DNA from 2 places in the Pantoea folii genome. Region 1 is predicted to be linked to the other one. Evidence: predicted binding sites of a transcription regulator. Region 1 holds the regulator's gene; the other holds the start of a gene.
What was found. The regulator PurR, encoded in region 1, represses purine synthesis genes. The targets are predictions, from matches to a motif close to CANGCAAACGTTTGCNTG.
Positions count from the first base shown of each region.

Region 2: the regulator PurR is predicted to act here: its motif matches at 1,694-1,711, upstream of AC1MDE_RS10855 (NCS2 family permease).

Region 1 covers NZ_JBWXON010000031.1:4,647-7,828, forward strand. The annotation lists gene punC (purine nucleoside transporter PunC) at 1-516, opposite strand, end outside; gene punR (DNA-binding transcriptional activator PunR) at 625-1,536, shown strand; gene purR (HTH-type transcriptional repressor PurR) at 1,533-2,558, opposite strand; gene cydH (cytochrome bd-I oxidase subunit CydH) at 2,832-2,921, shown strand; gene AC1MDE_RS24940 (C40 family peptidase) at 3,007-3,182, opposite strand, start outside.
Region 2 covers NZ_JBWXON010000007.1:185,308-188,489, forward strand. The annotation lists gene AC1MDE_RS10850 (4'-phosphopantetheinyl transferase family protein) at 1-280, shown strand, start outside; gene AC1MDE_RS10855 (NCS2 family permease) at 312-1,625, opposite strand; gene yieH (6-phosphogluconate phosphatase) at 1,776-2,435, shown strand; gene AC1MDE_RS10865 (MFS transporter) at 2,665-3,182, opposite strand, start outside.

The sequences.
Region 1 (3,182 bases):
CAGCACGGCAATGATCGTCAGCACGACAAAGATACTGCGCCAGTGGAAATGGCCCATCAGCCATGCACCTAACAAAGGTGCCAGCGCAGGAGAAAGGGCAACCAGCGGCATTATGGTAGCAAAAACTTTATTGGCCTGGGCTTTGGGGTAGCGATCGACCACCAGTGCCTGCCAGCTGACCGCGGCGGCGCACACGCCAACCGCCTGCACAAAGCGCAGTGCCAGCATCATATTGACGTCCGTCACCCATAACATCCCCAGGCAACCCAGGGCAAAAATCGTCAAACCTGCCAATAAAATGGGTTTACGTCCAAAGCGATCTGATAACGGTCCCCAGAATACCTGGGCGCAGGCAAAACCACCGAGAAATAGACTGAGGCTGGCGCTGATGGTGCCCGGCGCGGTGGCGAAGTCACGCTGCATATCGCCAAAAGCAGGCAGATACATATCCGTAGCGAGGAAGCCGAGCATGCTGAGCACGGCAAGATAGGGCATAAATCCTTTTGACGACAACATAGTAATTCTCATTGGCAGATTGAACGTCGGGGAGTGTAAAAGAGTGCGTCATTCTTTGTGAAACGCTAATATTTGCGCAGTGCTGTTAAAATTTTTGAAGGCAAAAGTATGTGGTCTGAGTATGCGCTGGAAGTAGTGGACGCCGTCGCGCGCAATGGCAGTTTCAGCGCAGCGGCGCAGGAATTACATCGCGTGCCCTCTGCCGTTAGCTATACGGTGCGCCAGCTGGAAACCTGGCTGGCCGTGCCGTTGTTTGAGCGTCAGCACCGTGAGGTGGTGTTAACCCCTGCAGGCGAGCATTTTGTGCGGGAAGGGCGATCTGTTATCAAAAAAATGCTGGCAACCCGCAGGCAATGCCAGCAACTGGCGAATGGCTGGCGCGGACAGCTCAGTATTGCCGTGGATTGCATTGTAAAACCCCAGCGTACCCGACAACTGGTAAAGGATTTTTACCGTCATTTCCCGGATATGGAATTGATCATCAGTTACGAGGTATTTAACGGTGTATGGGATGCCTTAGCAGACGGGCGGGTCGATGTGGCGATTGGTGCCACCCAGGCAATCCCGGTGGGTGGACGTTTTGCCTTTCAGGATATGGGTGCTCTCAACTGGTGTTGTGTGGTCAGTCCTGATCATCCTCTGGCCGCGAGTGCCGATCTCAACGAAGAAGCGCTGCGTGCCTGGCCATCGCTGGTACTGGAAGATACCTCTCGCGCATTACCACGACGCATGACCTGGACATTGGATAATCAGCGGCGTTTAGTGGTGCCAGAGTGGGAAACAGGGATGGATTGTTTGCAGGCGGGATTGTGCGTGGGCATGGTGCCGGGCCACCTCGCGCGACCTTTACTCGACAGTGGCGCGCTGGTGGAGCTATCACTGCCGCAGCCGTTTCCGGAAAGTCCCTGCTGCGTCAGTTGGTCAGAACAGCGTGCGTCACCCGCGCTGGAGTGGTTACTCGCCTATCTTGGCGATGCTGAAACGCTGAACCACGAGTGGCTCAGCGAAAATCAGCTTTAACGGCGGTAATCACGGAATGGACCGTCCGCCACGGAGCGACGCTCAATCAGTGTAGGCTGGACCTCAATGGTTTGCGGCTCTTCGCGTTTGCTGGTGATGCGATCCAGCAGCATTTCCAGCGCTTTTTTGCCCAACTCCGCTTTCGGCTGGTGAACTGTAGTGAGCGCAGGGGTGAAGTAGCGCGCGTTGCGCACGTTATCATAGCCAATCACGGAGATGTCCTGCGGCACGCGCAGTCCCATCTCATCGGCGGCACAGATCGCGCCCATCGCCATGATATCGCCCCCGCAGAACACGGCGGTCGGACGCTGTTTCTGATTAAGGATCTGCTGCATCGCCTGATAACCCGATTCTGGCTCGAAGTCGCCCTGAACAACCCATTCAGGCCGCACGGTCACACCGCCTTCGCTCATCGCCTGCAGGAAGCCCGCATGGCGCCCGCCGCCGGTGTTGCGCTCCATTTGACCCGGAATCGCACCGATATCTCGGTGACCGCGCTCGATAAGGTAGCGTCCAGCCAGGTAACCCCCCTGGAAGGCGTTATCCTGTACGGTATCGGTGAAGTCGCCGCGAGAGGCGCCCCAGTCCATCACGACCATCGGAATGTTGCGGTTGTCTTCCAGCATCTGCAGCAAATCGTCAGGATACTCGGAGCACATGACTAACAGACCATCCACACGCTTTTGCGCCATCATCGACAGGTAAGCGCGCTGCTTTTGCAAATCGTTATGTGCGTTGCCCAGAATCAAGGTATAGCCGCGTTCGAAACAGTGGTTCTCAACCGCTTCGATAATTTCGGCAAAGTAGGGCGCTTCGCTGGAAGTGGCTAACAGTCCCAGCGTTTTGGTGTGATTCACCTTCAGACTACGCGCAACGGCGCTCGGCGAATAGTGCAGCTCTTTAATCGCTTCCCATACGGCGTTACGCGTTTCCTCTGCAACAAAACGCGTTTTGTTGATGACATGCGAAACGGTGGTGGTAGATACACCCGCGCGTTTCGCTACATCTTTAATTGTTGCCATGAAAAAGGTACTCCCCGGCTTATCGCAACTTACTGATAAGTATATTGTTAAACGTTTGCGTCTGCGAAGGGTTTTATGCCCTAAAAGGGGGGCAAATCTGCCGTATCAGGCAGGGAAAATCACTTCAGCAGGCTGTAAATACAGCATGCGCAAAATCAGTTGCGCAACGAAAGGCGGCGATTCTAGCAAGCCAGCGCGGATAAGACGAGATTTTTGCCCACCGCTGTGCGAAAATTGTTTTAACCCTAATAAATGTGTGACTAAGGAGAAGTGATGAGTACAGATTTAAAGCTGGCGCTAATGACCACGGTTGGCGCACTGTTGATGATTATTGCGTTTAGCTTCACCGCCATTCTTCATTAATTCAAAGCGCATCAATAAAAAAAGCCGGCACTGATTAAGCGTCCGGCTTTTTTTGTGGCGAGAGCCACAGGATGTTGCGCAACAATTAGCGAATAGTTTTTGGAGTCATCATACGGCGCGCACCGACATAGTGTTTCTGCCAGTAGTCTTCGCCCAATGCGCTAATCTGAATGTCTTTACCGGTGCGGGGTGACTGAATAAATTTACCGTTGCCGAGGTAAACGCCCACATGATCGGCAGTCCCGCGATTATTGATGCGGA
Region 2 (3,182 bases), on a different contig from region 1:
AAGTGAGAACGGTGCCGGTTCGCTGCAGTTGCACCCTGCTGCCGGCCGTCTGCGCTCCAGCGTGTTTCCGGATATTCAGGCGGTCTGTGATGCCGAGCCGATGCTGGTGTGGTCGTGCGCGCTCTCTCCGGGCACTGAGCGCTTATGCCTGTGGGAGATTGATGCACAACAGCAATGGCACCCATTGCGCGACGTTGAAATGAGCAAACCGAATATTGGCCCGCGCTCACTGCGTCTGACCAGCCTCACTCCCACACCCCAGGAAATCGGACATCTCTAACAAAACAGGCCGCAATCGCGGCCTGTTGTTTTTAGTGCGCGTCGATAAACGCGATTTTTAGCACAAACAGCAGGGCAACAATCACCACGCACGGGCTGATTTCACGCCAGCGTCCTGTGCCAAGCTTCATCACACAGTACGAGATGAAGCCCAGCGCGATACCTTCGGTGATCGAGAAGCTGAATGGCATCATCGCCGCCGTGACAAACGCCGGGACCGCTTCGGTGAGATCGTCCCAGCGCACGCGTGACAGTGACGCCGTCATCAAGACTCCCACATAGATAAGCGCACCTGCCGCCGCATAAGAAGGCACCATCGCGGCCAGCGGTGACAGGAACATCACCAGCAGGAACAGAATCCCGGTGATGACCGCCATCAAGCCGGTACGGCCACCAATCGCCACGCCGGAAGAGCTTTCGATATACGCCGTCACTGAAGAGGTGCCGATGAGCGAACCGGTCACCGAGCTGATGCTATCAACATACAGCGCCTGCTTCATACGCGGGAAAGTGCCCTTTTCATCGGTCAGTCCGGCCTTATCGGTGACACCGATCAGCGTGCCGGAAGAGTCGAACAGGTTGACCAGCATAAAGGAGAAGATCACTCCCGCCATGCCGATGTTGAACGCCCCTTTAATATCGACCTGACCCACTACTGCGGTCACGGCCGGCGGCGCGGCAAACACACCGCTGAATTTCACATCGCCAATGGCTAAGCCAATCGCCGTAGTGACCACAATCGATACCAGCACCGCCGCGTGGATATTGCGTGAGGCCAGAATCGCGATAATGAAGAAGCCCAGCGCCCCCAGCAGTACGCTATGCGAGGTCAGGTTCCCGACCGTCACAATGGTGTCGGCATTCGGCACGATGATACCGGCGTTTTTCAGGCCCATCATGGCGATAAACAGGCCGATACCGGCGGTGATGCCGACGCGCAGACTCATCGGGATATTAGCAATCATCCAGTAGCGCACACGCAACAGCGTGAGGATCAGCAGACCCAGTGCGCCCCAGAAGATCGCCCCCATACCAACCTGCCATGAGTAACCCATCGCGCCGACCACCACAAACGCGAAGAAGGCGTTCAGCCCCATCGCCGGTGCCAGCGCGACCGGCAAGTTCGCCACCAGCCCCATCAGGATGCTACCAAAGGCCGCTATCAAACAGGTGGTGACAAACACCGCCTGAGTATCCATGCCTGCGGCGCCCAGAATTTGCGGGTTTACAAAGACGATATACACCATCGTCAGGAAAGTCGTGAAACCGGCGATCACTTCGGTGCGCGCGGTTGTGCCGTGTTCCTGCAGCTTAAAGATGCGCTGCAACAAGCCCTGATTGTTCATTCAACTGTCCCGGAAAAAAATTTATCGCCGCGTATCCTATAGATTTTAGCGCAGCAAAACACTGATTATTCGCAAACGGTTGCCGGGGTCGCTTTCTACGCTCAGTGCGCTAGAGTGTCAGCTGGCTGTTTAATAAAAGGATGATGTGCGATGTCAGTTGAATGTGTGTTTTTCGATTGCGACGGTACGCTGGTCGACAGTGAAGTGATCTGTACGCAATCCTACGTCAACACCTTTGCCCAATACGGTATTGAGCTCTCTTTGCAGCAGATGTTTGAGCAGTACAAAGGGGTAAAGCTCTATGACATCGTGCGGGATGTACTGGCGCAGCATCAGAAAGAGGTGCCGTTAGACGAGTTCGAAGCGGCGTATCGCGCGGATGTCGCCCGCCTGTTTGACCTCGACCTGAAGCCGATTGCCGGTGCCAAAGCGCTGGTGGAAAGCGTGAAAGTGCCGATGTGCGTGGTCTCCAACGGGACAGTGAAGAAGATGCAGCACTCGCTGGGTTTAACCGGCATGCTGCCATACCTCGAAGGTCGGCTGTACAGCGGTTATGACATTAACCACTGGAAGCCCGATCCCGAGTTGATGTATCACGCGGCGGAGCAAATGCAGGTGCCGATTGAGAAGTGCATTCTGGTGGATGATTCAGAAGCCGGTGCGCGTGCGGGGATCGCGGCGGGCATTCCGGTATTTTACTACTGCGCTGATGCGCACAATCCGGAGTTGGATCATCCGCTGGTGACGCGCTTTGATGATATGACGCAACTGCCCGCACTGTGGCGCGCACGGGGTTGGGATTTGGTGTAAACCCAGGGCGTCATGAATGTCGCCCCTGCAGAAACCGGCGCACGATGTCCGGGCAATGCAGGATGCAAATCGACTGACCCCAAAAGTGTTACCTCTGTGGTCGGTCTGATCTGTTACCTCTGTGCCCGGTGGAACCTGGTGCTGCCTCTACAGAGGCCGATGTGCGATTTTGATCTGTTCGCAGATCTAATAGGGTGCGCATTTATGCGCACCAGGTAACCTAAACGCCTTAGCCAATCGCGCCCAGTGAATCCTCGTTGCTCTGCTTCTTCGGCAGCAGGAACAGGGTGGCAACAATATCCAGCAGGTAAATCAGCGCCAGCAGCGTGATCGCCGCGGTAAACGAGATTTGCGCCGCCAGCAGACCAATCACCAGTGGACCAAAACCGCCGACACCGCGTCCAAGGTTGAACAACACGTTCTGCGCAGTGGCGCGCGCCTGCGGTGGGAAGGTGTCCGAGATCAGCGCGCCGTAACCGCCAATCATGCCATTCACAAACATCCCCATGATCGCGCCGGTAAACAGCATGACGGTAGGATCGCGCAACTGCGCATACACCACCACCATGGCGACCGCGCCAAACTGGTACAGCAGAAAGATTTTCCAGCGCGCGAAGCGATCGGCCAATACGCCAAACAGCCAGATACCAAAGGTCATGCCCACCACGGTCACCGCCGTCCACAAGCCGGATTTCGTCAGGCTAAAACCAAAGCTGGATGAGAGGTAACTTGGCATCCAGATCATCA